Regions from separate parts of the Anaerotignum propionicum DSM 1682 genome, predicted to be linked through region 1. Evidence: a T-box and tRNA genes for the amino acid it is inferred to sense, from the RefSeq annotation. Region 1 holds a T-box; the other regions hold tRNA genes.

Evidence for each region. The T-box of region 1 lies ahead of serS (serine--tRNA ligase). A T-box ahead of a tRNA ligase gene usually reads a tRNA of that ligase, here a tRNA-Ser.
Region 2: it encodes a tRNA-Ser, which carries the amino acid that the T-box ahead of serS (serine--tRNA ligase) is inferred to sense. The anticodon was not compared.
Region 3: it encodes a tRNA-Ser, which carries the amino acid that the T-box ahead of serS (serine--tRNA ligase) is inferred to sense. The anticodon was not compared.

Annotation. Positions count from the first base shown of each region.
Region 1 covers NZ_CP014223.1:11,076-20,937, forward strand. The annotation lists gene CPRO_RS00045 (CapA family protein) at 1-679, shown strand, start outside; gene CPRO_RS00050 (FadR/GntR family transcriptional regulator) at 770-1,498, shown strand; gene argS (arginine--tRNA ligase) at 1,724-2,932, shown strand; gene CPRO_RS15965 (DALR anticodon-binding domain-containing protein) at 3,034-3,417, shown strand; gene CPRO_RS00060 (YegS/Rv2252/BmrU family lipid kinase) at 3,435-4,343, shown strand; gene CPRO_RS00065 (ParA family protein) at 4,482-5,255, shown strand; gene CPRO_RS00070 (ParB/RepB/Spo0J family partition protein) at 5,259-6,155, shown strand; gene CPRO_RS00075 (DUF4446 family protein) at 6,162-6,980, shown strand; gene CPRO_RS00080 (Cof-type HAD-IIB family hydrolase) at 7,170-7,973, shown strand; T-box leader at 8,077-8,279, shown strand; gene serS (serine--tRNA ligase) at 8,361-9,650, shown strand.
Region 2 covers NZ_CP014223.1:977,893-987,754, forward strand. The annotation lists gene CPRO_RS04690 (DNA gyrase subunit A) at 1-1,997, opposite strand, end outside; gene CPRO_RS04695 (DNA gyrase/topoisomerase IV subunit B) at 2,015-3,991, opposite strand; tRNA gene CPRO_RS04700 (tRNA-Ser) at 4,286-4,373, shown strand; gene CPRO_RS04705 (hypothetical protein) at 4,499-4,705, shown strand; gene CPRO_RS04710 (DNA-3-methyladenine glycosylase I) at 5,499-6,071, opposite strand; gene CPRO_RS16190 (CPBP family glutamic-type intramembrane protease) at 6,128-6,388, opposite strand; gene CPRO_RS04715 (IclR family transcriptional regulator) at 6,491-7,243, opposite strand; gene CPRO_RS04720 (bifunctional 4-hydroxy-2-oxoglutarate aldolase/2-dehydro-3-deoxy-phosphogluconate aldolase) at 7,582-8,541, shown strand; gene CPRO_RS04725 (sugar kinase) at 8,629-9,654, shown strand.
Region 3 covers NZ_CP014223.1:2,559,536-2,569,397, reverse strand. The annotation lists gene tyrS (tyrosine--tRNA ligase) at 1-863, opposite strand, end outside; T-box leader at 937-1,159, opposite strand; gene pepT (peptidase T) at 1,179-2,408, opposite strand; tRNA gene CPRO_RS12085 (tRNA-Ser) at 2,838-2,923, shown strand; tRNA gene CPRO_RS12080 (tRNA-Ser) at 2,965-3,055, shown strand; rRNA gene CPRO_RS12075 (16S ribosomal RNA) at 3,328-4,861, shown strand; rRNA gene rrf (5S ribosomal RNA) at 4,933-5,050, shown strand; tRNA gene CPRO_RS12065 (tRNA-Ile) at 5,057-5,130, shown strand; tRNA gene CPRO_RS12060 (tRNA-Ala) at 5,156-5,228, shown strand; rRNA gene CPRO_RS12055 (23S ribosomal RNA) at 5,428-8,325, shown strand; rRNA gene rrf (5S ribosomal RNA) at 8,541-8,658, shown strand; tRNA gene CPRO_RS12045 (tRNA-Pro) at 8,674-8,748, shown strand; tRNA gene CPRO_RS12040 (tRNA-His) at 8,780-8,853, shown strand; tRNA gene CPRO_RS12035 (tRNA-Lys) at 8,864-8,936, shown strand; tRNA gene CPRO_RS12030 (tRNA-Leu) at 8,944-9,027, shown strand; tRNA gene CPRO_RS12025 (tRNA-Gly) at 9,034-9,105, shown strand; tRNA gene CPRO_RS12020 (tRNA-Gln) at 9,130-9,201, shown strand; tRNA gene CPRO_RS12015 (tRNA-Gln) at 9,234-9,305, shown strand; partial or broken gene tnpA (IS200/IS605 family transposase) at 9,487-9,862, shown strand, end outside.

The DNA.
Region 1 (9,862 bases):
ATATCAGAATGTCAACGGAATTAATTTTGCTTTTTTATCCTATACCTATGGAACCAATGGGATTGCTGTGCCTGACGCATATTTGGTGAATCTCATAGATGAGGATCAAATGGTAGCTGATATTAAAAAGGCCAGAGAGCGGGCAGATGTTGTTGTGGTTATGCCTCATATGGGTAACGAATATGAAAACTATCCAAAGGAAGTATTTCAAAAGTGGGCAGATTTGATGTTTCTTGCCGGGGCAGATATTATTCTAGCCAGTCATCCCCATGTATTGCAGCGTATGGAATACCGTAAGATAGACCATGGTGATGGTGAACATGATGGGTTTATTATTTATTCCTTAGGAAATTTTATTTCTTCTCAAACAACACCTCCCAGAAATGCATCTATTATTTTGCACCTAAGCGTTGAACAGGTGGGAGATGCACCACCAAATGTAACAAAGGTTTCTTTTGTTCCTGTTTGGACACAATTTAGAAATGCACAGGATAAGAACCACTTTGTGGTACGAAGTGTTTATGAAATGCTCACATTAGACCAAAATAAAAAAGATCAGCTTATCCGAAGAAAGGATCAAAAACGGTTGGCAGAGGTTCATGATGAAACAGCATCCTTTTTGCTAGATCGAAAAATTCCTATTTCAGAGATTCAAGAGGAATATGTATTTGAAAAATAAGAAAAGCTCTTGTCAGGCAAAAAAAACAATGATAAAATATGTCCATCGATGTTAAGAACATGTTAAGAATGTAGCGTTTGGAGGAGCAGTATGGAGAGGGATTATCTTGCGGAGAATGTAGCTTATTTGACCAAGGATTTAGGTAAATGCAATATTTCCCAAAATTTGTTCCAGCGGTTTAAGGAACTGATTATGGGTGGAGTGCTCCCGGCAGGATATATGCTGCCGAATGAAAATATTGTAAGTGATATGTTAAAAGTTGGACGTAGTACCCTACGAGAGGCTTATACGGCTTTGGCTGTTTTTGGTTTTATTAAGCGCTCAAAAGCAGGTACTTTTATCAATGAAATTGATAATATTGTGAATATTGCTCCTTTTAGTATTACGGTGGAAAATTCTGATATAGGTGACCTATTGGAATTTAGATATATGTTGGAAGCGGAAACGGCAAGCTATGCAGCAAAAAGGGCTACCCCTGAGGATATCGCAAATATCACCTTTTGTTATGAAAAAATGGTGGAAAGCAAACATGATGTGAATTTATTTGTAGATTATGACACCATGTTTCATTTGCAAGTTTCAGCGGCAACTCATAACAATCTTCTCATCAGTACGATGATTGCCGCCAAAGAATCCTTTGAAAAGGGCATTAGGCTGGCACTGCGGGAGTCTCTTACACAAAATCCCAGGGCTATTGATGTAACTCTTGATTTGCATGGAAAACTATTAGATGCAATCAAAAATGGAGATTATCAAACGGCTTATGCAGTGATGAGAGAACATATTTCCTATGTGAATTTGACTGTGAAGTACGGCTGAAAGTTTGAAAAGGCGATCGATTGAAAAGACATCCTGAAAGCGGAGCATGAATCTCTAATGGGATGTTTTTTTTTCGTTAAAAATTTGATTATAATATCCTATGAATTGGTGTTTCCCTTGATTTTACTGGGGTTTTATGATAGAGTTTATAGAAGTACGCACTTATTTTTTATTATTTTTATACATGTAATTTGATCTTATGAATTCTGATTGGAGGATTTTAATATGGATTTTAAAATGGAGGTTGCCGGACTCTTAGCAAAGGCCACGGAGCTTTCTTTGGAAGATGCTTTAAACACAGTAGAAATACCCGGAAACAAGGCCATGGGAGATTTTGCATTTCCCTGCTTTCGTTTGGCAAAGGTGTTTCGCAAAGCACCCCCAATGATTGCGCAAGAGGTTGCAGAAAAGCTGGACAAGCCTGCGTTTATTGAAAATATTCAAGTGGTTGGTGCATATATCAATTTTTTTGTAAAAAAGGGTATTTATGCTCAGGAGATTTTGTCAAAGGTATTAGCTGAAAAAGAGAATTATGGAAAAAGTGATATTGGTGCGGGAAAAACTGTGGTTATCGATTATTCCTCACCAAATATTGCAAAACCTTTTCATGTGGGACATCTGCGCTCTACAGTAATTGGAAATGCAATATATAAAATATATGAAGCTTTAGGTTACAACTGTGAAGGTGTCAATCACTTGGGGGATTGGGGCACACAGTTTGGTAAGTTGATTGTTGCCTATCATAATTGGGGTAGTAAAGAGGCTGTTGAAAACCAAGGCATTCAGGAGTTAATGCGCATTTATGTAAAATTTCATGATGAAGCTGAGAAAAACCCTGCTTTAGATGATGAAGCCAGACTTTGGTTTGTAAAAATGCAGGAGGGCGATGAAGAAGCGCTCACACTTTGGAAATGGTTTTATGATATTAGTATCAAGGAATTTGAACGAGTTTATAAAATGCTTGGTGTAAAATTTGATGCGTATACCGGAGAAAGCTTTTACAACGATAAAATGGCTCCTGTTGTGGAGGAATTAAAAGCAAAAAATATTCTTAAGGAAAGCGAAGGTGCAATGATTGTTGATTTGGAGCATAAAAATATGGCCCCTTGCCTAATTATTCGTAAAGACGGCGGCACCCTTTATGCAACCAGAGATATCACGGCGGCATTGTACCGTAAAAAAACATATAATTTTGATAAGTGCATTATTTTGACGGCATTAGATCAAAATCTCCATTTTGCTCAATGGTTTGAAGTAATTCATTTGATGGGCTATGATTGGTATAAAGATTTGATTCATGTTCCCTTTGGCTTGGTAAGCTTGGATAGTGGTAAGCTTTCAACTCGCCATGGCAATGTTATATTAATGGAAGATTTGTTGAATCAGGCAATTGGGGAAACAAAGAAAATTATTGAGGAAAAAATCCATCTTTAGAAAATAAAGAAGAGGTTGCAAAGCAAGTTGGTATTGGTGCAGTCATTTTTAACGACTTATATAATGGTCGTATCAAGGATGTAGTCTTTTCATGGGAAAGAATGCTTAACTTTGATGGGGAAACAGGACCTTATGTGCAGTATACTCATGCCAGAGCTTGCAGTATTTTAAAACGAGCTGGGGAAATTAGTCTGGACGATATTCACTTTGATGCTCTTTCTGATGAAGCTTCATTGGATATTTGCAAGCTTCTGGAGGCATATCCTGAAAAAATAAAGGATGCAGCAAATAAACTGGAGCCTTCTGTAGTGACAAGACATTTGGTTGCAATGGCTCAGGCATTTAACAAATTTTATCATGATAATCCTATTTTAAATAGTGAAGAAGATGTCCGTCAGGCACGTTTGGCCGTTGTAGTGGCTGTAAAAACAGTTATGAAGGAAGGCCTAAGCCTTTTGGGCATTGATGCACCAGAGCAAATGTAAAAGTGAGGTGTTTTACCATGAAAAAGCTAAAGTTGATTTATAACCCATTTTCTGGGAATAAAAGCTTTAAATTTGATTTGGATGTTTGTATTGGTATTTTTCAGGATGGGGGATTTGAGGTTCATCCTTTTCGTACCATGACGGAAGGGGATATTACAAAGCATATTGAGCAAATGCCTGATGATTATGACTTAATTGTTGCTTCCGGTGGCGATGGAACCGTAAATATTGTATTAAATGCAATGATGAGGCGGAAAATGGATATACCACTAGGCATTATTCCCTCAGGAACAGCAAATGATTTTGCAACCTTTCTTGGATTCAAAAGTGGACAGGTTGAAGATGCTTGCCATGCCATTGCCAATACTCATCCTGTTGCCATAGATTTGGGGCTTGTGAACGGCACAACTTACTTCATTAATGTTTGTGCAGGTGGACTTCTCACCAATGTATCTCAGACTGTAGATAAAGATTTAAAAAATGTTCTTGGAAGTCTTTCTTATTATTTAAAAGGGGTAGAACAAATCCCAAACTTTCATAAAATACCTTTTCGTATTACAACCAGTAGCCAAGTTGTCGAAGAGGATTTGTATTTGTATATGATTATGAATAGTGCCGGTACGGGTGGTTTCACAAAACTTTCTCCACAGGCATCTATTCAGGATGGTATGTTTGAATTGATTGCAATTCGTGGAAGACCATTAATAGAGCTGTCTCCTTTGTTTTTAAAAATGCTAACAGGAGATCATATCAATGATACGAAAAATATCTTATATTTAAGGGATTCTTATTTTAAGATAGAATGTCTTGCGGATGATTTTAAAATTATGGAGTCAACTGTTGATGGAGAAATGGGACCAAGAATGCCTTTTGAAGTGAAGGTGATTCCCAAGGCCATCCGTGTTTTTGTAAATCCAAGACGCTAATTATGTTTCACGTGAAACATAATTTGTGAAGAGCATTAAAACAGTAGTGTTTCACGTGAAACATTACTGTTTTTTCTTTTCAATCACAAGGGTATGTGCTATAATTTTTGCAGATAGCAATGAAAGGCGGGAGAATCCATGGGTAAAGTACGGGTTATTGCAGTGACCAATCAAAAGGGTGGAGTAGGAAAAACTACTACAGCAATCAACTTATCTGCCAGTTTAGCTACATATGGAAAGAAAGTCCTTGTAATAGATGCAGATCAACAGGGAAATACAACCAGTGGCCTTGGTCTTGATAAAAATGGTATGGAATTAACAATATATAATATGTTTTTAGGTGAAGCTACAATTAGCGATATTAAACAACCTACCTGTGTAGAGGGTTTAGAAATCATTCCTGCGAATATTAGCCTTACTGGGGCGGAAATAGAGTTGATCGGAAAAGAAGAAAGAGAATTTATATTAAAAGAAGAGTTGGAAAAAATAAAAGAGTCCTATGATTTTATTATTATTGATTGTCCTCCTTCTTTAAATCTCATTACAATTAATGCTCTTACAGCCGCCAATACTGTGTTGGTTCCTATCCAATGTGAATATTTTGCTTTGGAGGGGTTAGAGCAGTTGCTTCATACCATTAATTTGGTAAAAAAAAGATTAAATCCTTACTTAGAAATAGAAGGAATTGTATTTACCATGTTTGATGCAAGAACAAATTTATCTTTGCAGGTGGTAGAGGAAGTAAAGCGAAGCCTAGGAAGCAGTGTATATCGTAGTATTATTCCAAGAAATGTTCGATTGGGGGAAGCACCAAGCCATGGACTTCCCATCCATTTATATGACCCCAAATCCAAAGGGGCAGAAAGTTATGCACTTTTAGCAGAAGAAGTTATCGAAAGGGAGTGGAGTTAATTTATGGCTGCTAAAAAAATGGGATTAGGTTCTAAAGGAATGGGATTAGAAGCATTGATCAATAATAAGTTGGAAGATTTAAAAGAAACAGGAAAAGATATGGGTAAAACCGGCGTTTGGGAAATTGAGATAGATATGATTGAGCCAAATAGGAAACAGCCAAGAAAATATTTTGATGAGACTGCTCTGGAAGAGCTGGCTGCGTCCATAAAAACTTATGGTATGATTCAGCCTGTGGTAGTTCGTAAAAATGGAGACTACTATGAGATTATTGCAGGGGAAAGACGTTGGAGAGCAGCAAAAATTGCTGGATTGAAAAAAATACCTGCCATTGAAAGGAAATGGGAAGACGCTGAGGCTTTTGAAGCAGCTTTGGTGGAAAACTTACAAAGAGAAGACTTAAATCCCATTGAAGAGGCTGAAAGCTATCGTCGATTGCAGGACGAATTCAGCCTTAGTCAGGAGCAAATTTCAACAAAAGTAGGGAAAAGTCGTTCTGCAATTACTAATTCTCTGCGTTTATTACAGCTAGATTCGAGGGTTTTAAACTTTGTTGTTGAAAATAAGCTGTCAAGCGGTCATGCTAGAACACTCCTTTCCATTACGGATAAAGAGCGTCAGTTTGAATTGGCGGAGCATGTGATTGAAGAAGAATTGAGCGTAAGAGCCACAGAAGCCTTGGTGAAAGCAGAGCTAAGTCAAAAAGAGAAAAGCAAAAATGACAAAAAAGAATTATCAGAAAATGCAAATCAAAAAGCAGTTGAGGATGAATTAAAAACTATTTTCTCCACAAAGGTGCGAATCAGTCAAATGAAAAATAAGGGGAAAATTGAAATTACGTATTATTCTCAAGAAGATTTGGATAGACTTTTAACCATGATGAAAAGAATGGAAGGATAATTACAAATGGAATTGCAGCAAGATTATATCATATATATTCTTATAGGCTTAGGCATATCGGTGCTTCTACTTTTCATTTTGTGTGTTGTCCTATTTGTAAAGTTCAATGGACAAAAGAAAAGATATGATTTTTTTATGGGCACCAACCGTAGACCTAGCCATAATTTAGAGATGAAATTAGAAAAATATTATAAAAGCTCAAAAGAAATTGAAGGAAAGTACGGAAAACTGTTGGATATGGTTACCGATATGGACAAAACCATGAAAAGCAATATCCAAAAGGTTGGTTTGGTACGCTATAATCCTTTTGAAGAAATGGGAGGGAATCTTTGCTTTGCTTTAGCTCTACTAGATGGTGAGGACAATGGTGTAGTATTGAATGGCATTCATAGCCGTACGGGATCCTTCACTTATGCCAAACCCATTCAAATGGGTGTGAGCATATATATGCTTTCAGAAGAAGAGATAAAGGCTGTGCAAATGGCAAAGGATCAGGCATATCACCCAGAGCATGAAAAGGTACTAAAGGTTAAATTTAAGCCTGCTTTCCGTAAGAAGGACAAAGAACCTGTTATGGAGGAACAGCTGCAACTTGATATTTCCAAGGAGGAAATGCCAAAAGAGGCAACAGGAGAAATTGGGGATGTTACCATGGCTGAAAAAGAACAAATTTTCCAAGAAGAGGTCATGGCAAGTCAAATTGCAGTGGTAGATATGTTAAGTGAAGATATGGAAGAAGCGGAAGCAGTCGATTTTGAAGAAGATATTTTTCAAGAATTGCCGCCTTTCATTGAAAAAGAACTATTGAAAGAAGAAATAGAATGAAAATGTGGTGGAAAAAGGAAAAGAGTTTTTCCTAAACCACCTTTTTTCTTAAAAAAATGTGTATATGTGTATAAAACATGTGGATATTGTGGATAACCAATAGGAATATTTTAAAATTCTGTTTGAAAATTTTAAAAAACATATAGTTATCCACAAAATGTTGATAAAGGAGTGTAAAAGGAGTAAAGTATGGGCTATGAAATGATTTTCTCTGACATGGATGGCACTTTATTAAAAAATGATACGGAAGTATCGGAGAAAAATAATGTGGCAATTCAGCAAGCAATAAAAAAAGGCGTACAGTTTGTAATTTGCACCGGCAGAGGTGTATTTGGTGTGGAACGCTTTCTTGAGCAATTGAATTTAATTGGAAAAGAAGGCTATGCTATTTGTCAGAATGGTGGCGCAGTGTATGACTTAAGGGATATGTCCCTGGCAATACGTGAAAGCTTTTCTCCAAAAACCTATGCCCCCATCGCAAAATTTGCCAGAGAACTTGGTTTGGAGCTGTATTATTATGATGACCGAAAATTTATGGCCGAGATTGAGACAGACCGAGTAAAACAATATTGCAAGGTTATGGGGAGCGGTGTTGAAGTTGTAAAAGAGCCTCTAAAATATCAAGGTGAATTTACAAAATCTCTTATTTCAGGAAAGAAAGAGAAATTGCTTTTGGTGCAAAAAATGGTGCAGGAAACTGCGGGAAATGAGCTAGATTGCTTTTTTTCAAGCAAAATATTCATGGAAGTTGTAAAAAAAGGAGTAAGCAAAGGTAATATTATGGAACAAACCGCAAAAAAAGCAGGGGTGCCTTTAAATTCAGTCATAGCAATAGGGGATAGTCATAATGATATTTCTATGATAAAAAAAGCTGGGTTGGGGATTGCAGTAGCTAACGCAGAGCCGGAGGTAAAAGAAATCGCAGATTATATTACAAGAAATCGATGCGAACAGGATGCTGTGGCAGAAATTATAGAAAAATTCATACTTTAAGTTAACATAACTCTGAATTTTGCAACAAAATTGGAAAAGCTCGAAAAACTATTGATTTTTCTTTGCAAACTGGTATATAATAGTGGGGCAAAGCGTGTGGCGAATATTCGCCCATAGGAAAGCTAAGTTTTCTGTATTTCTTCAGAGAGTCGGCGTTTGGTGCGAGCCGATGAAACAAGGAAAATGCTCCACTTTCCCAGCTGCCGATGAAAGTCGGAAGGGTAAGCCCTATATCGCTGTTTAAAGAGGTTCGAAAATTTTTCGGGCAATCTGGGTGGCAACGCGGGAAATACTCTCGTCCCTGTTTTTTATGGGATCGGGGGTTTTTTTATTTACTCCGATTTCCCAAATTCGTATAAGCTTAGAAAGAATAAGGAGGAAAAAAAGATGTTAGATATTAAATTTGTAAGGGAAAATCCCGATGTGGTAAGAGAAAATATTAAAAAGAAATTTCAGGATAATAAGTTGCCTTTAGTAGACGAGGTAATTGCCTTAGACCTTGAAAACAGAGAAATTAAGCAAGAGGTTGAAGTGCTTCGTGCAGAAAGAAACAAGCTCTCCAAAGAAATCGGCGGGTTAATGGCAAAGGGCTTAAAGGATGAAGCAGAAGCAGTAAAGGCAAAAATTGCGGCAGAAGCAACAAGAGTTGATGAGCTGACAGAAAAGGAAAAAGAGGTAGAGGAAAAAATCAAGAAAATCATGATGACAATTCCAAATATCATTGATCCTACTGTTCCTATTGGCAAAGATGATAGTGAAAATGTGGAAGTGCAAAAATACGGCGAACCTGTTGTGCCTGATTTTGAAATTCCCTATCATACAGAGATTATGGAAAGCTTCGATGGTCTTGACTTGGAAGGCGCAAGAAGAGTTGCGGGTAATGGTTTTTACTATCTGATGGGGGATATCGCTCGTTTGCATTCTGCAGTTTTATCATATGCCAGAGATTTTATGATTGACCGTGGCTTCACATATTGCATTCCTCCTTTCATGATTCGTAGTAACGTTGTTACAGGCGTTATGAGCTTCGCAGAAATGGATGCCATGATGTATAAAATCGAAGGAGAAGACCTTTATCTGATTGGTACCAGCGAACATTCCATGATTGGTAAATTTATTGATACCATGAATAAGGAGGAAGATTTACCTCAAACCTTAACAAGCTATTCTCCTTGCTTCCGTAAGGAAAAAGGAGCTCATGGTATTGAAGAGCGTGGCGTATACCGCATTCATCAATTTGAAAAGCAGGAAATGATTGTTGTATGTAAGCCAGAAGACAGCCCTATGTGGTATGATAAATTATGGGAAAACACCGTTGATTTGTTCCGCACTATGGATATTCCCGTGCGTACTTTGGAATGTTGCTCCGGCGACTTGGCAGATCTAAAGGTAAAATCTGTTGACGTGGAAGCATGGTCCCCAAGACAGAAAAAATATTTTGAAATCGGAAGCTGCTCTAACTTAGGAGATGCTCAGGCAAGAAGATTAGGTATCCGTGTAACTTCTGCGGATGGTAAGAAATATTTTGCTCATACTTTAAATAATACCGTTGCCGCACCTCCCAGAATGCTGATTGCTTTCTTGGAAAATAACTTACAGGCAGATGGTTCCGTGCGCATCCCTGAAGTATTGCGTCCTTATATGGGTGGCTTAGAGAAACTGGAAAAGAAGAAATAATTTTTCAGAATATAAATTGGGGAGCTGTGCTTGTCATAGCTCCCATTTATAAAACGGTTTATACTTTTTAAATGGATTTCAATGAAAAAGCTAGAAATATCTACACAACCGATGAAAATGTCTTGTATTTTTGACATACCCATTGTGGTTGTATACAAGGCTAATATGAATATCTGTTATGAGAAAAAAATAAAATAATTTGCAAATACTTT
Region 2 (9,862 bases), 970 kb from region 1:
AGGGTAGCCTTATCACGATTACGCATCAAAACAAAATCTGTATCTTCCTCCAGCTTTTCCATGTAAACCAGTTTTGCACGGGATGAATAAGCATTCACCAGCTTGCGACGGTTCATTTTTGTGGCATAAGCGGATAGCTGCACTTTTGCAGCTTTTCCATTTTCAAAGAAGAACACCACGTAGCCCGAATAATCCATCGTTACAGTCATATAAATGATACGTTCCTCTGCCTCCATACCCAAAAGATTTGGCAAATAATCTCCCAAAACACTGGCTTTAGTGTCGGAAATATCACTGGCCTTCATTTTATAAACATTATTTCGGTCAGAGAAAAATAGGATTTCGCTACGGTTTGTGGTTTCCATTTCATAAAGAATTTTATCCTCATCTTTTAGCTTTTGTTCTCCCGCAGAGCGTAAGGAAGCAAGGGGGATTTTTTTGAAATAGTTCTCTTCCGTCAGGAATAAACGAATGCCGTAATCTTCAATTAAGTCGTCCTTAGTAATGGTCACAACAGCGTCTTCCTGCACTATTTCTGTTTTTCTGGGTTTTCCAAACTTTTTTTGTACGTTTTTTAGCTGTTTGCAAATGATAGCTTTAATTTTTCCATCGCTTTTTAAGGTATCTTTTAGATCCTGAATTTCATCTGCTAAGGTTTTCAATTCTTCAATACGTTTTAATATATATTCTTTATTGATATTTCTCAATTTAATTTCAGCTATATATTCCCCTTGGATGTGGTCAATTTCAAACCCACTCATTAAATTGGGAACAACCATGCTTTCTTGCTCTGTATTACGAATAATGGCAATTGCTTTGTCAATATCCATGAGGATTTTGGAAAGACCCATTAATAAATGGTATTTTTCCTCCTTCTTATTGATATCAAAGGCAAGCTGACGGCGAATCGAATCTATACGAAAGTCCACCCAATATTTTAAAATATCTCCCACACCTAAGGTCATTGGTCTACCTTGAATGAGTATGTTAAAATTGCAGCTAAAGCTGTCCGAAAGGGGGGTCAATGTAAAAAGTTTATGCATCAAAAGCTCGGGATTGGTGTTTCGTTTTATGTCTAAAGTGATTTTTAGACCATTCAAGTCTGTTTCATCCCGAATGTCAGTAATATCTCTTATTTTTCCGCTTTTCACTAACGCAAGTATTTTGTCTATAATGCTTTCAATGTTAGTGGTATAGGGGATTTCATAAACTTCGATACAGCTATTTTTCTTGTCAAAACGGTATTTTGCCCTTAGCTTAAAGCTGCCACGACCCGTTTTATAAATTTGTTCCAAATCTTTGCGGTTATAAATGAGTTCTCCCCCTGTTGAGAAATCTGGAGCTGGAAGATGGTCGCAAAGGTTAATGGTATCATCCTTAATATATTGTATGGTTGCTTCACATAGCTCAGATAGATTAAAGCTGCAGATGGAGCTTGCCATACCCACGGCAATTCCTAGGTTTGGGTTAGCCAAAATATTAGGAAAGGTTGTGGGTAAAAGAGTGGGCTCTTTGATGGTACCATCGTAATTATCCACAAAGTCTACGGTGTTTTTTTCAATATCTCCAAAAACTTCGATGCAAATTGCACCGAGCTTAACCTCTGTATAACGGGGGGCAGCATATGCCATATCTTTGGAATATTGCTTGCCGAAATTCCCTTTGGAATCTACAAAAGGTACCAAAAGGGCACCGTTACCTTCCGTTAAACGTACCAGTGTTTCGTAAATTGCTCCGTCTCCATGGGGATTTAATTTCATGGTCTGACCCACTACATTGGAGGATTTGGTTCTATCCCCCTTTAATAAATTCATGAGATACATGGTATATAAAAGCTTCCGGTGAGATGGCTTAAATCCATCAATTTCAGGAATTGCACGGGAAACAATGACACTCATGGCATAGGGCATATAGTTTAATTCCAAAGTTTGGGTAATGGGTTGTTCTTGTATAAAAATTTCACTCGCTTCAGTGTTTGTAGTTTTCTTTTTTGCCATTTTGGTACACCGCTTTCTTAACTAATGTCTGTCAATTCCAGATATTTGTAGCCTTCTTCAGCAATGAATTCTTTTCTGCCGCTTAAATTTTCTCCCAGTAAAAGCTCGAACATTTCTTGGGTACGTTTTGCATCATCGGGAGTAACCAATACCAAACGCCTTGTTTCGGGGTTCATGGTGGTTTCCCACATCATTTCAGGTTGATTTTCACCAAGTCCCTTTGAGCGATTAATTTTCGTTTTTCCCTTAAGCTTGCCGAGAATTTCTGCTTTTTCATTATCGGAATAAGCAAAATAGGTTTGTTTTCCGTTTGTAATCTCATAAAGGGGAGATTCTGCTATATAAACCTTTTTCTCATATATTAGAGTAGGCACCAAGCGGTAAAGCATGGTTAACAGAAGGGTGCGAATTTGGAAACCGTCCACATCAGCATCAGTGCAAAGGATGATTTTGTTCCAACGCAGTTGGCTTAAATCAAAGGAATTTAAGTCGGAGGTATGCTTGGTCTTGATTTCCACACCGCAACCCAAAACCTTCAATAAATCCGTTATAATATCGTTGGCGAAAATTTTATTGTAATCCGCTTTTAAGCAGTTTAAGATTTTTCCGCGGATAGGGATAATTGCCTGGAATTCCGCATCTCTGCCCAATTTACAGGCACCTAAGGCGGAATCGCCCTCTACAATATATATTTCCCGACGATTGATGTCTTTTGTGCGGCAGTTCACGAATTTTTCCACACGATTATTCATATCTAAGGATCCTGTCAGCTTTTTTCGGATAGAAATTCTGGTTTTCTCCGCTGTTTCTCGACTACGTTTGTTTGCCAAAACCTGTGCAGCAATTTTTTCTGCTTCCATTTTATTTTCAATAAAATAGATTTCCAGCTGTTCTCTGAAATAATCCGTCATTGCATCTTGTATAAATTTATTTGTGATGGATTTTTTCGTTTGGTTTTCGTAGCTGGTTACTGTGGAGAAAGAATTGATGACCAGAATTAAGCTGTCCTCAATATCGGTAAAGGTAATTTTTTTCTCATCCTTTTTGTATAAATTATTGGTTTTTAAGTATTTATCTATGGCAAAAACAAAAGCGTTTTTAACCGCTTTATCAGGGGATCCACCGTACTCCAAAAAGCTGGAGTTATGGTAGTATTCAAGAATATTCACTTGATTATTGAAGCAAAAAGCCGCCTCAAATTTCAATTTATATTCTGGTTTATCCTCTCGGTCACGACCCTTGGTTTCTGTTTGCAAATAATGAACATCCGTAAGGTTGTCTGCTCCAGAAAGTTCCAGCAAATAGTCCTTAATGCCATTTTTATAGCAGTAAATATATTTTTCTCCGCTTTCCTCATCAAACAATTCAAAAGTCAAGCCTGCATTAACCACAGCTTGTTTTTTTAAAATATCCTGAAAGTAGGTGAGGGGGATATTAATATCCGTAAATACATCCCGATCGGGACGCCATTTTATTTGTGTACCAGAGGGGTGTTTTTCAGCCCCTTCCTTCATAAGACCGCCCACATTTTCGCCTTTTTCAAAGTGAAGGCTATGGCAGATTCCATCACGATAAATCACTGCATCCATATATTCCGAAGCATACTGGGTTGCACAGGTACCAAGACCGTTAAGACCCAAGCTGAACTCGTAGTTTTCACCAGTGTTATTTTGATATTTACCACCTGCGTAAAGCTCGCAGAACACCAATTCCCAGTTGAAACGATCTTCTTTGGAGTTATAATCCACGGGTATCCCTCGGCCATAATCTTTCACCATAATGGAATGGTCTTTATATCGAACGACTTCAATCTTATTTCCGTAGCCTTCTCTTGCCTCATCGATAGAGTTAGATAGGATTTCAAAAACTGCGTGTTCGCAGCCATCTAAGCCATCGGAACCAAAAATAACACCGGGGCGAAGGCGAACACGGTCCGCGCCCTTTAATGAGGTGATACTTTCGTTGGTATAGTTTGATTTTTGTTGTGATTTCATGAAAACACCTGCTTCTTTTGTTATCTGACTCTATATATAGTTAGGAAGTAAAATTATCCCAATGTATATAGGGTAACATTAGTTTGCCTATAGTGTCAAGGCAGTGAAAAAAGGATAAAGCTTTATTGTTGACAAAAAACTTGATTTTTTATGCTGGGGTTGGTATAATAAATAGGCTTTCCGCTGGAAATTTGTTATAAATATACAATGGATATTGAGCGTATGAAAGCGATGGTACTAAGCTTTGGTTGGGAATTCGTTTGCTACCCAAAAAACAACTGCATATTCTTATATGGAAGCGTATCGAAGTGGTCATAACGGCCCTGACTCGAAATCAGGTAGTCCAGCAATGGGCTCGTGGGTTCGAATCCCACCGCTTCCGGCAGATTAAAGTCATGTATGAGGATTTAAACTCATACATGACTTTAATCATTTTCTATGGTATATTCGTATAAATGAAGATTTTATATAACTAAGAAGTGAGAACTTTGAATCGGAGAAAACAAAATGAGTAAGAATTACATTATTAGGCCAGCCACTATGGAAGATGAAGAAAATATTTTTAAATTATCAAGGTTTGTTGCAGATAACTACGCACGTTCTTACCTTGGGGATCAAATTATTGACTGGTATATAGATAGTGGCAATTGCGATGAGGATATAAGAAAAGGAATTAAAAGTTCCACTCTGCTTTTGCTTTTATCAATCAAGTAATTCCGGATAAGCTAAATCTGTATAATGAGCTGCATTTGGAATGCTTTGATAAAAATCACAGAGCAATAGCTTTTTACAAAAAAATCGGTTGGACTGAATATGGAAAAATTGAAGATGAAATGGTAAATGGACACAGAATCCTATTTAAACTGACAAAATGAGCATAATCTTACAATTTTATGGTTCAAAGCACAGCTTGAAAATTGAACGATATCCTTTTAGAAAAACATGAGGAAGTGCCCGCCATTTTGAGCATTGCCATTTGTGATGTCCATAGAAAAGAGCTTGCCATCATAAATGGCTACATAATTTCAGCTTAACATTATTTTTTCCATGATTTGTTTTGCGGTACTGTTCAAAATATAAGAGACACCGTGATTATTTTAGGATTTGTCGGCTCAAGACAATCTGCCTATCCCTGATACGCAAATTTTTTGTGTCTTATCCTGTCTGGTACTTTTCTGCTGTTTGGTACTATGCAAACACCTTTCATCAGCCTTTAAAATTGCTCTATGAATCGTATTCATATAAAGCCTATGTGTAGATTCAAAAATAGTTTGAAAAGTAATTAAAAGTTTACAAATCTTTCAAAATGCCAGAAATCAAGGTGGAAGATAATACTCCGTAGCGGGCCTGTTTTAGTTTGGATAAGTGAATTGCAGTAATGCAAGGTTTAAAAGTAAAGCGTTATGAATGATGAAAGAGTTAGGTATCATAAATTCATATTTGAGTGTTCATTGGAATGCAATCCGTGAAGATTTGGACTGCTTGACGAAATGAAATTTAGCTACCCCTAGAGCTGAGAGCAATCATAAAAAGCACAGGTAATTAAGTGGTCGTTTACCATTCCAACAGCTTGCATAAATGCATAGATTGTGGTAGTGCCAACAAATTTAAAGCCTCGTTTTTTTAAGTCTTTGCTGATGGCATCGGAGAGGGGGGTACTGGATGGTACATCTTCAATACGAGTCCATTTGTTGATAATGGGTTGATGATTGACAAATGACCACAAGTAGTTATCTAAAGACCCAAAATTCTCGCACAGTTTGAAATATGCCTTTGCATTACTGATAGTCGCGTTCACTTTCAGCCTGTTTTTAATGATTCCGCTATTATGCAAAAGAGCTTCAATTTTTGTATCGTCATAGGACACAAGAATCCTTGGGTCAAAGTCATCAAAAGCTTCACAAAGGGTATCCATTTTTGAAAGAATCGTTGACCAGCTTAATCCCGCTTGTTTTCCTTCTAAAATCAGCATTTTGAATAGTTTCTTATCGTCATGAACAGGAATTCCCCATTCATGATCATGGTAATCCTGTTCCAATTTATTTTTAAGAGCCCAATCACATCTTTTTAATTCACTCATCAATGAACCTCCTGACATTTTTAGTTTTTGTTTATAATTGTTTTCATTTTAAATTTCTAACGGACAATTCGTGCGTGCAACAAATTCTGTTGAATCCGAAGGCGAGAGAATCGATGTAACCAAAATGCCACAGAGCAAAAAGAGCTGTTGAAAGAAAATAAGTTTTCTTTTCTTTCGAAAATTTGATTCAGCTTGTTCCACACATACCCACGAAAAATAATTTCCTCAAAAATAAGCATTATTATATTTGCGTATAAAAATAGAGAAATTGAATGAGTCCAACAGTAAAGTTTGAGGGTACAGTTATTTACAAGCAACTGGAATAATAGATGCTCATTTATAGAATGCTGTGAATCTGCAAATTAGATTTCAAATTAAATAAAGCTTTTTTTGATCCTTTTGTAATGATAGATAAAATTTTATGATAACTCTTTTTCTAGTTTTTCTTTTATTTCCAATAAATATTTTCCGTAGATTTTAATCATATTTTCATCCAATCTTTCTTTTGGGGCAGATATACTTATAGCATACTCTTTATTAGGCACATCTATATAAATGCCCACACAATGAACGCCAATTTCATTTTCTTCTATATCACAGGCATAGCCATTTTCTTGAGCCTCTTTAATTTTAATCTCAAATTCATTAAAACTCGTTATAGTTTTATCGGTAATTTTATTTATTTCGCTTTTATTCCAAATCTCTAAAAGTTCTTCTTTGGTTTTTTCAGCTAAAATTGCCTTTCCAACTCCAGAACAATAAAGGGGAATCGATTTACCTATAGTAGAATAAAGGCGTATGGAATTTTTTGATGTTTCCACTTTATCGATATATATGGCCATAGTATCATAACGCTCAACAAGATGAACGGTTTCGTTGGTCTTATTTGCTAAGTCTATTAGGTAGGGATGGATGATACTAATCATATCATTATGAGCTAAAAATTTACTAGCCAAATTACAAAGCTTAAAACTAAGCCCATATTTCAGGGTTTTTTCCTCTTGCTTAACATAGTTCATAAAAATCAAAGAATTTAGGATTCTATGAACCGTGCTTTTATTTAAGTCAAGATAATTACTGATTTCAGTAAGGCTTAAAGCGCCTTTTTCAGCTAAGAGTTCTATTGCTTTAAAAAGCTTTTCAGATACTTGAATAGGATTTTTATCATTCATTAAGTTACACCTCATGATCAAGTTAAAACATCAACAAATTTTCTTTCCGCAAAGGATGAAAAATCATTATTTCATTGTTAATCCATATCACTATGTCAAATTTATCATTTTTGTAGTCAATTTTATGGTGAAATTGCTTCAAAAAAAGAAAATGCTATTTTCGTATTATGATAGCACATTTCACAATATAAAACAAACATTTTTGTGTAGGTATATGAACTTACAAATATCTATTGACAATTTTAATTTTCAGGAGTACTTTAAATTTAAGTTTCATTATGAAAAAATAAGTTCCATAATACGAAACAAATAGCGTGGAGAGGGCAAGGTGATTTTAGGTGAATGAAATTTTAGAAAGTATAAGTAAATTTAAAGTAGTTCCGGTTGTCGTTTTAGAGGATGCCAAAGATGCCATTCCTTTGGGCAGAGCCTTAAGCAATGGTGGATTGAAATGTGCTGAAATTACATTCCGAACTGAGGCGGCAGAAGAATCTATCCGTTTAATGTCGAATCATTTTCCAGATATGTTAATCGGTGCAGGTACTGTTTTGACAACTGAACAGGTAGATAAGGCAGTAGCCGCGGGAGCTAAATTTATCGTAAGCCCAGGGCTTAATCCTAAGGTGGTTCAGTATTGTATTGATAAAGATATTGTTATCGTTCCCGGTGTTACCAACCCCTCTGGCATAGAGCAAGCACTAGAGCTTGGACTTGAAGTGGTTAAGTTTTTCCCCGCTGAGGCTAACGGTGGCTTAAATGCCATTAAGGCAATGGCAGGACCTTTTCCCAAGCTGAAATTTATGCCTACTGGCGGAATTAGTGAAAATAATATTGGAGAATATCTTTCATTTTCTAAGATTGTGGCTTGTGGTGGAACTTGGATGGTGAAAGAGAGCCTGATTAAAAATGGCGAATATGAAAAAATAGAAGAGCTTACAAGAGAAGCGATTAAAACTGTTTTTGGCTTTCAATTGAAGCATGTAGGCGTTAATTGTGAAGATGAAGGGGAAGCAAATGCATCCGCTGATAAAATTTCTGACTTATTTGGTTTTCAAAAAAGAGCAGGCAATTCATCCATTTTTACGGACGACGGCATAGAGTTTATGAAAGCTCCCTATCTCGGTAAAAAAGGGCATATTGCCATTGGAACCAATGATGTCTTGGGGGCTATGAAATATCTGGAAAGCTTGGGTGTAACCTTTAACAAAGATAGTGAAAAATATAAGAATGATAAGCTGATTGCAGTTTATCTGGAGGAAGAAATCAGTGGTTTTGCCATTCATTTAGTACAAAACTAAATATAGTGTCAAAGATATGTTTTGCAGAATGATTGGAATGAAGAAACAATAGTAGTTTGCTGTTTAAAGGTATAGGAGGAATTTATTATGGCTAAAAAAATAGTTACTTTTGGTGAAATCATGTTAAGACTGGCACCGGAAGGTTATTTCAGATTTGTTCAAGCGGATACATTTGGTGCTACATATGGCGGTGGCGAGGCAAATGTTGCGGTTTCTTTGGCTAATTATGGCTTTGATGCAAGCTTTGTAACAAAATTGCCTAAGCATGAAATCGGTCAAGCAGCAATAAACTCTTTAAGAAAATACGGTGTTGACACCTCGAAAATAGCCAGAGGCGGCGATAGAGTGGGTATTTATTTCTTGGAAAAAGGCGCTTCTCAACGTCCTTCCAAGGTGATTTATGATAGAGCCGGTTCTTCTATCTACACAGCGATGCCATCAGACTTTAATTGGAATGAGATTTTTGAAGACGTAAATTGGTTCCATTTTACAGGGATTACCCCTGCTCTCAATGATGAGGTAGCTGAGATTTGCCTTGAGGCTTGTAAAGCGGCGAAAGCAAAGAATATTACTATTTCTTGTGACCTAAATTATAGAAATAAGCTCTGGAGTAAGGCGAAGGCCGGAGAGGTTATGACTAAATTATGTGAATATGTAGATGTTTGTATCGCAAACGAGGAGGATGCCGCAGATGTATTTGGCATTCATTCCGCAAATACAGATGTTACCACAGGGAAGGTGAATAAAGAAGGCTATAAGGATGTTGCGAAACAATTAGCGGATAGATTTGGTTTTTCTAAAGTGGCAATAACACTAAGAGAGTCTTTATCTGCGAATGATAATAACTGGTCAGCTATGCTTTATGATGGCAAAGAATATCATTTTAGCAAAACTTATAAAATTCATATTGTTGATAGAGTTGGCGGCGGTGATAGCTTTGGAGCCGGACTGATTGGAGCGACTCTTTTAGGCTATGATTCTAAGGAGAGCATTGAGTTTGCTGTAGCAGCTTCTTGTTTAAAACATGCTGTTGAAGGGGATTTCAATATGGTAAGCCTGGACGAGGTTACAAAATTAGCCGGCGGCGATGCCTCAGGTAGAGTACAAAGATAAGATTTAAACCAGTTAGGCATTCATTTTTGGCAACAATATTATTTTCATATTTTTTTCCTTGAAAATGGTTAGGTAATTTACCTAACCATTTTTTATGCGTTTTGCACAGTATTTTTAATAAAACTTTAAACAATATGTCAATTGATATACTAGTATGTAAGTTGTAGAATGAGTATAAATCACGATGAATTACATAGTGAAAAATGTG
Region 3 (9,862 bases), 570 kb from region 1:
ATTTCGCTGCCCGGCAATGCACCCAGTCGGCGTACTTCATCCATAGGGAGGAAGGTAAGCAGAGCCAGGCATTTTTCAACATCCTTATCACCGATATTTCTCCAGTACTGGTAAAAATCATAAGGAGTTGTTTTTTCGGGATCCAACCAAACGGCACCGCCAACGGTCTTGCCCATTTTTACCCCATCGCTGTTTGTGAGGAGCTTAAAGGTCATTCCATAAGCGGGCTTGCCTAATTTGCTGCGAATTAGTCTAACACCTGCAAGAATATTGGACCATTGGTCGCTACCGCCTAGTTGCATGATGCAATTATGGCGGTTGTATAGCTCTAAGAAATCATAGCCTTGCATAATCATATAGTTAAATTCTAAAAAGGAAAGGCCTGCTTCCTTATCCATACGGGTTTTGAAGCAATCAGCAGCCAGCATGCGATTTACGGTAAAATGAACGCCTACATCACGAAGAAATTCAATGTAATTCAAATTTCTCAGCCAGTCTGCATTGTTTACGATGATTGCTTTGTCATTATCAAAATTGATAAAGCGAGATAGTTGCTTTTTAATACATGCCACATTTTGATCAATGGTTTCCACTGTCATCATTTTACGCATATCCGCTTTGCCGGAAGGATCGCCAATCATTCCTGTTCCACCGCCCATTAAGCAAATAGGACGATTGCCGCATTGCTGCATATGAGCCATTGCCATAACGGTAAGAAAGTGGCCTACATGAAGGCTATCTGCAGTGGGATCGATACCAATATAAAATGTAACCCCACCTTTTTGGAAAAGGGCCTTGATCTCATCTTCGTGGGTTAATTGTTCAATAAAACCACGTTCTTTTAAAACTTCATAAGCATTCATTTTCATTCTCCTTATCTTTTCATTTTTCAGGTTTGTTGATTATATTATAGACAAAACAAAAGGGCTCTATCGCCGAAAGGACGAGAGAACCCGTGGTACCACCTTAATTTATGTTTATCAATACAAAAAGACAAACATCTTTCGGCTCTTATAACGGAGAGCAACCGCTGTGCCATTCCCTGCACAAAGCTCATGAGGCGTAATTTACAAATACTGTACTGCAGCTTTTTCACCAAACAAGCTGCTCTCTGCGGCTGTAACCAGTTTTGCCCATATATCTCAATCAACGCTGATATTCAATATGGCGATATTCTATCATAACTTTTTTTTAAAGTCAAGGTTTCTTCCCATCTCAGCAATTTTAATAATAGTTTTTACTGCTTTATTCATAGATGAAACAGGAATAAATTCATAAGGACCATGGAAGTTATGGCCACCTGTAAATAAGTTTGGACATGGCAAGGACATATAGGATAACCTTGCGCCATCAGTACCACCTCTGATTGGACGGATAATTGGCGATACGCCACAGAATTCCATAGCTTCTTTAGCTAAACCTACAATAGACATATGTTCCGCAATACAGGATGACATATTATAGTACTCATCCCGAATTTCTAAACTGATGGCATTGGGATATTGATTTTTCTTTCGATCAACAATCATTTGAAGCATATTTTTGCGGTGCTCAAATGTATTATTATCAAAATCTCTAATGATATAGGTAAGGGTGGCAGAGGAAACAGTGCCTTGGAAGGAGCAAAGATGAAAAAAGCCTTCATATCCGTCTGTTTTTGCTGGAATTTCTTTTTCCGGAAGTAATGCTGCAATTTCAGTTCCCAAAAGGGTTGCATTAATCATAATGTTCTTTGCAGTACCAGGGTGTACATTTTTCCCTGATATATGAATGATAGCTCGGGCAGCGTTAAAGTTTTCGTATTGAAGTTCACCCAACTCTCCGCCATCAACGGTATAGGCGAAATCTGCACCAAAGTCTTCTACACTAAAGTAATCAACACCACGGCCAATTTCTTCATCTGGAGTAAATGCAATTCGAATTTTGCCATGGGGTATTTCTGGATGTCTTTTCAAATAATCCATAGCAGTGAGAATCTCAGCAATACCAGCCTTATCATCAGCACCCAGAAGGGTAGTTCCATCGGATGTGATTAAAGTATCGCCAATATAATTTTGTAGTATGGGAAATTCCTCAGGGGAAATACTAATATTATTTAATGGAATATTTCCTCCATCATATTGTTCTACTATATTAGGCATGATTCCATCCCCTTTTGCATCAGGGCTGGTATCCATGTGAGCGATAAAACCGATTACTGGTGCACCAGGTACAGTTTCGGGCAGTGTAGCCATAACATAGCCATTTTGATCGACGGATATATCTACTAGACCAATTTCTCTGCACTCTTTTACCAAATAATCAGCAAAATGCAGTTGGGTACGTGTGCTGGGATAGGTTGCCGAATTAAAATCTGAAGTTGTATTATGTTTAACGTAAGTTAACAGGCGCTGGGTAACAGTTTTCATGGGATGATTTCCTCCTTGGTAGAAATGCTTGATTACATTTTTCTAAATAAATTTAAATAGAAGATATAATTAATAAAGAAAAAAGATTATTCATTATTATAACCAATTTTTAATGATATAGATTTTTATATTGTAGCATTCATTCAATATAAAAGCCACCCTTATGGGAAGATATTATGTCACGAAATTGACAGATTCCTTGTAAAGTCACAGAATAAACAAAAAAAGATAAAAGTTGTCAAAAAAAATGAAAAATAGGGTTGACAAGAAGATCATTTTAAGATATATTAAGTAGCACCGCCGCTGATGCAAAAACATTTTGAGGCGAAAAAGTGAAAAAAGAGTAGAAAAAGTTCTTGACAATATGGTATCTACATGGATATAATATTAAAGGTTTCGCTGCTCAAGAAAAGCGATGAAAACCCATATGGAGAGATGTCCGAGTGGTTTAAGGAGCTGGTCTTGAAAACCAGTGACTCCGAAAGGGGCCGTGGGTTCGAATCCCACTCTCTCCGTTGCTACAACTTAATAAAGCATTTTTAACTGAGATCATTATGGAGAAGTACCCAAGTGGTTGAAGGGGTTCGCCTGGAAAGCGGATAGGTCGTTAACGCGGCGCGAGGGTTCAAATCCCTCCTTCTCCGCCATTTTAACTCAACGAAAGTAAATTTTGAAAAAAAGGAAAACTTTCGAAAAAAAGTTAAAAAGTGCTTGACAAAAAGAAAGTAATCTGATAAGATAACTTTCGCCGCTGAAAAAGCGGGTTGATCCTTGAAAACTAAACAGTAGAGATACAAACACACAACCCATAGTCAATTCAGCTTTTCCGCTTAGCGGAGAAAGCAAAAGAAGACAAAGAGTTTACCGATTTCGAAAAAATCGGAAAGTAGCCAGACATGAGACTGGCAGGACAAAACTTTAATATAAGAGTTTGATCCTGGCTCAGGATGAACGCTGGCGGCGTGCTTAACACATGCAAGTCGAGCGGAAATATGCAATCGGAGAGCTTCGGCAGGAAGATTACATATTTTAGCGGCGGACGGGTGAGTAACGTGTGGGCAACCTGCCCTGTACTGTGGAATAATCACTGGAAACGGTGACTAATACCGCATGTCATTGCGAGAGGGCATCCTCTTGCAAGAAAAGGATTTATTCGGTACAGGATGGGCCCGCATCTGATTAGCTAGTTGGTGAGATAACAGCCCACCAAGGCAACGATCAGTAGCCGACCTGAGAGGGTGATCGGCCACATTGGGACTGAGACACGGCCCAAACTCCTACGGGAGGCAGCAGTGGGGAATATTGCACAATGGGCGAAAGCCTGATGCAGCAACGCCGCGTGAAGGAAGAAGGGTTTCGGCTCGTAAACTTCTATCAACAGGGACGAAAAAAATGACGGTACCTGAATAAGAAGCCCCGGCTAACTACGTGCCAGCAGCCGCGGTAATACGTAGGGGGCAAGCGTTATCCGGAATTACTGGGTGTAAAGGGAGAGTAGGCGGCATGGTAAGTTAGATGTGAAAGCCCGAGGCTTAACCTCGGGATTGCATTTAAAACTATCAAGCTAGAGTACAGGAGAGGTAAGTGGAATTCCTAGTGTAGCGGTGAAATGCGTAGATATTAGGAAGAACACCAGTGGCGAAGGCGACTTACTGGACTGAAACTGACGCTGAGGCTCGAAAGCGTGGGGAGCGAACAGGATTAGATACCCTGGTAGTCCACGCCGTAAACGATGAGTGCTAGGTGTCGGGGGGGAACCCTCGGTGCCGCAGCTAACGCAATAAGCACTCCACCTGGGGAGTACGATCGCAAGATTGAAACTCAAAGGAATTGACGGGGGCCCGCACAAGCGGTGGAGCATGTGGTTTAATTCGAAGCAACGCGAAGAACCTTACCAAGGCTTGACATCCCTCTGACCGGTGTAGAGATACACCTTCTCTTCGGAGCAGAGGTGACAGGTGGTGCATGGTTGTCGTCAGCTCGTGTCGTGAGATGTTGGGTTAAGTCCCGCAACGAGCGCAACCCCTATTCTTAGTAGCCATCATTCAGTTGGGCACTCTAGGGAGACTGCCGTGGATAACACGGAGGAAGGTGGGGATGACGTCAAATCATCATGCCCCTTATGTCTTGGGCTACACACGTGCTACAATGGCTGGTAACAAAGTGACGCAAAACGGCGACGTCGAGCAAATCACAAAAACCCAGTCCCAGTTCGGATTGTAGTCTGCAACTCGACTACATGAAGCTGGAATCGCTAGTAATCGCGAATCAGAATGTCGCGGTGAATACGTTCCCGGGCCTTGTACACACCGCCCGTCACACCATGGGAGTTGGAAGCACCCGAAGTCGGTGACCTGACCGTAAGGAAGGAGCCGCCGAAGGTGAAGCCAGCGACTGGGGTGAAGTCGTAACAAGGTAGCCGTATCGGAAGGTGCGGCTGGATCACCTCCTTTCTATGGAGTATTGGTTGTTAATGTATACTACTGTTTGGTTTTGAAGGATCAAACCTTCAAACACACAAATCTTCGGTGATGATGCGCTTAGGGGACACACCCGTTCCCATTCCGAACACGACGGTTAAGACCTGAGCGGTCGATGATACTTGGTGGGAAGCTGCCTGGGAAAGTAGATGGTTGCCGAAGTCCTATGGGCTCATAGCTCAGCCGGTTAGAGCGCACGCCTGATAAGCGTGAGGTCGGTGGTTCGAGTCCACTTGAGCCCATTTTGAGTGTGTTATAGTTGAATAAGGGGAATTAGCTCAGCTGGGAGAGCACCTGCCTTGCAAGCAGGGGGTCACGAGTTCGAATCTCGTATTCTCCATTTACCGGCTCCAATGAGTCGGGATGCACCTTGAAAACTGAATACAAGAAAAAAGAGTCAATCGAGAAAAAGTAAAATTTTCTTTATAAATAAAAGTAACAAAGTGTTGGCAGACGATGTCAACAAAACCGTAGTATCGCTACTACGAAACATTCCAAAGAACAAGCTATTGTTTTGAATTTATTCAAAGCAAAAAACTGGTCAAGCAAGAAAGAGCACAAGGAGAATGCCTTGGCACTAGGAGCCGATGAAAGACGTGATAAGCTGCGATAAGCTTCGGGGAGGCGCAAATAGCCATCGATCCGGAGATTTCTGAATGGGGAAACCTACTTGAGCAAACCTCAAGTATCCATACGTAAATACATAGCGTATGGAAGGGAACGCTGTGAACTGAAACATCTAAGTAGCAGCAGGAGGAGAAAGAAAACTCGATTTCCTAAGTAGCGGCGAGCGAAAGGGAAAGAGGCCAAACCGAAGGACCTAGTTCTTCGGGGTTGCGGACTGTATAAGGTATTGGCAAGAGATAGTCGAACTGTTTTGGGAAAGCAGACCAAAGACGGTGAAAGTCCGGTAGACGAAATTTTGAGCCAGCTGACAGAATCCAGAGTACCACGGGACACGAGAAACCCTGTGGGAAGCCGGGGGGACCACCCCCCAAGCCTAAATACTCCCTAGTGACCGATAGTGAAGCAGTACTGTGAAGGAAAGGTGAAAAGAACCCCGGGAGGGGAGTGAAAGAGAACCTGAAACCTTGTGCTTACAAACAGTCAGAGGGCTTTGTGCCTGATGGCGTACTTTTTGTAGAACGGTCCGGCGAGTTACTAATGCTAGCAAGGTTAAGTGGTCAGAAGCCACGGAGCCGAAGGGAAACCAAGTCTGAATAGGGCGTATAGTTAGTATTAGTAGACCCGAAACCGGGTGACCTATCCATGTCCAGGTTGAAGGAGCCGTAAAAGGCTTTGGAGGACCGAACACACATCTGTTGAAAAAGGTGGTGATGAGGTGTGGATAGCGGAGAAATTCCAATCGAACTCGGAGATAGCTGGTTCTCCTCGAAATAGCTTTAGGGCTAGCCTCGAGAGGAGTCTAACGGAGGTAAAGCACTGAACTGACGCGGGGCCCAAAAAGGTTACCAACTCATATCAAACTAAGAATGCCGTAGAGATACCCTCGGGAGTCAGTCTGCGTGAGATAAGTCGCGTGGACAAAAGGGAAAGAGCCCAGACCGACAGCTAAGGTCCCAAAGTACGTGTTAAGTGGAAAAGGATGTGGGATTTCATAGACAACTAGGATGTTGGCTTAGAAGCAGCCACTCATTTAAAGAGTGCGTAATAGCTCACTAGTCGAGAAAACCTGCGCCGAAAATGTAACGGGGCTAAAACACGTCACCGAAGCTACGGATTTCCTACGAAGAGTAGGAAGTGGTAGAGGAGCATCCTGCAAGGATGAAGCCAAAGTGAAAACAATGGTGGACGAAACAGGAGAGAGAATGCCGGAATGAGTAGCGAGATACATGTGAGAAACATGTAGGCCGAATATCTAAGGTTTCCTGAGTAAAGCTAATCTTCTCAGGGTTAGTCGGGGCCTAAGGCGAGGACGAAAGTCGTAGTCGATGGACAACAGGTTGATATTCCTGTACTACGTATAATCAGAACTGTGGGGACGCAGGAGGATAGGAAAACCGGGGAATGGAAATACCCGGCTAAGCACAAAGTCAAGGGAGATAGGCAAATCCGTTTCCTGATGATGAAGTGCGATGGGGACTGAAAAAAAGTAGGGAAGTTTCCGAATCCACACTGCCAAGAAAAGCCGCTATTGTATTATACGTACCCGTACCGTAAACCGACACAGGTAGATGAGGAGAAAATCCACAGGCCGACGGGAGAAGTGTTGTTAAGGAACTCGGCAAAATAACCCCGTAACTTAGGGATAAGGGGAGCCACGAAAGTGGCCGCAGAAAAGAGGCTCAAGCGACTGTTTAGCAAAAACATAGGTCTATGCGAAACCGTAAGGTGATGTATATGGGCTGACACCTGCCCGGTGCTGGAAGGTTAAGAGGAGAGGTTAGCGTAAGCGAAGCTTTGAATTCAAGCCCCAGTAAACGGCGGCCGTAACTATAACGGTCCTAAGGTAGCGAAATTCCTTGTCAGGTAAGTTCTGACCCGCACGAAAGGTGTAACGATTTGAGCACTGTCTCGACAACACGCCCGGTGAAATTGAAGAACCAGTGAAGATACTGGTTACCCGCAACAGGACGGAAAGACCCCATGGAGCTTTACTGCAGCCTGATACTGGGATTCGATGATATATGTACAGGATAGGAGGGAGGCTATGAAGCCAGGACGCTAGTCTTGGTGGAGCCGCCGGTGGGATACCTCTCTTATGTCATTGGATTTCTAACCCATGTCCATTATCTGGATAGGGGACAATGTCAGGCGGGCAGTTTGACTGGGGCGGTCGCCTCCTAAAAGGTAACGGAGGCGCTCGAAGGTCACCTCAGAATGATTGGAAACCATTCAAAGAGTGTAAAGGCAAAAGGTGGCTTGACTGCGACAGCGACGGCTGGAGCAGGTACGAAAGTAGGACTTAGTGATCCGGTGGTAATAAGTGGGAATGCCATCGCTCAACGGATAAAAGCTACCCTGGGGATAACAGGCTTATCTCCCCCAAGAGTTCACATCGACGGGGAGGTTTGGCACCTCGATGTCGGCTCATCGCATCCTGGGGCTGAAGTAGGTCCCAAGGGTTGGGCTGTTCGCCCATTAAAGCGGTACGCGAGCTGGGTTCAGAACGTCGTGAGACAGTTCGGTCCCTATCCGTTGTGGGCGCTGGAAATTTGAGAGGAGCTGTCCTTAGTACGAGAGGACCGGGATGGACGTACCTCTGGTGTACCGGTTGCAGACCAACTGCACAGCCGGGTAGCTATGTATGGAACGGATAAACGCTGAAGGCATCTAAGCGTGAAGCCGCCCTCAAGATAAGATTTCCCATTCTTCGGAAGTAAGGTCCCTTGAAGATAACGAGGTAGATAGGTTGGAGGTGTAAGCATGGTAACATGTTCAGCTGACCAATACTAATAGACCGAGGGCTTGACCAATAAATCGATTGATAAAGGCGAGGTAATTTCTTTTCCTAACGGAAAAGACCGCTATATTTCCTTCGCATCAATCACCTCTTCACACCTTAGGTGTCTGGTCGGTGATTGGTAAACGCTTAGGAAAGCACTAATATTCTTGTATTCAGTTTTGAAGGTGTAGAGATACATCTGATAGGACAAAGAGGAAGCGAGAGCTTGCCAAAGTCCTTGATATTTCTGGTGATGATGCGCTTAGGGGACACACCCGTTCCCATTCCGAACACGTCGGTTAAGACCTAAGCGGTCGATGATACTTGGTGGGAAGCTGCCTGGGAAAGTAGATGGTTGCCAGATTTCAATTTTTGCTTTCGGGGTGTAGCGTAGCTTGGCTAGCGCGCCTGATTTGGGATCAGGAGGTCGCAGGTTCAAATCCTGTCACCCCGAGCCTCGTATCAGTGGAAATTTATTTCTTATGGTGGGTATGGCGCAGGTGGTTAGCGCGCCAGATTGTGGCTCTGGAGGCCGTGGGTTCGAGTCCCACTATCCACCCTTTATTTTCGGGTCACTAGCTCAGTTGGTAGAGCACTGGACTTTTAATCCAGGTGTCTCGGGTTCGAGCCCCGAGTGACTCATGTTTTTGCAGTCGTGGCGGAATTGGCATACGCGCTAGACTAAGGATCTAGTCCGGGTTTCTGGGTAGGGGTTCAAGTCCCCTCGACTGCATAATTTGCGCGAATGGCTCAGTGGTAGAGCATCGCCTTGCCAAGGCGAGGGTCGCGAGTTCGAATCTCGTTTCGCGCTTTTAGCTTTTGCATTATCGTATAGTGGGCTATCGCCAAGCGGTAAGGCACAGGACTTTGACTCCTGCATTCGCTGGTTCGAATCCAGCTAGCCCAGGTTTCAAATAATGCTAAACATAATTTATTTATTGGGGTATCGCCAAGCGGTAAGGCAACGGATTCTGATTCCGTCATTCGCAGGTTCAAATCCTGCTACCCTAGTTTAAAAGCCTGTATACATACAGGCTTTTTTATTGTAGAAAAGAAAACCACGCGTTAGACGCATGGTTCAAAAAAGCCTACGGCGATGAGCAAAAAGGAACTCCCTTCGTTATAATAAATTTGTAGTAAGCCAACTGCAAATTTATTATAACGAAGGGAGTTTTAATATGGGCTTGATGACATAAATAGTTTATCTCATACGGAATGAAATTGCAAATACACATAGTATTTGCACCTAAAAATATAGGAGAAAAATATTCTAATATAAAAAAAGAGAAGAGATAGGGAAAATTTTCAGGACGCTATGTGAGTGGAAGGGAGTGAAGATAATAAAAGCAGAAGTATGTCCAGATCATATATATATTATTAGAAATAGCACAAAGATTGCAATATCAAATTTATGGGGTATCTAAAAGGAAAAAGTAGCACGATGTTGTATGAGCAATTTGGGCAATTGAAATATAAATATAGAAATCAAGAGTTTTGGTGTAAAGGCTATTATGTGGATACTGCAGGAAAGAATGCAGAAAGAATAGCAGAGTATATATCCAATCAAC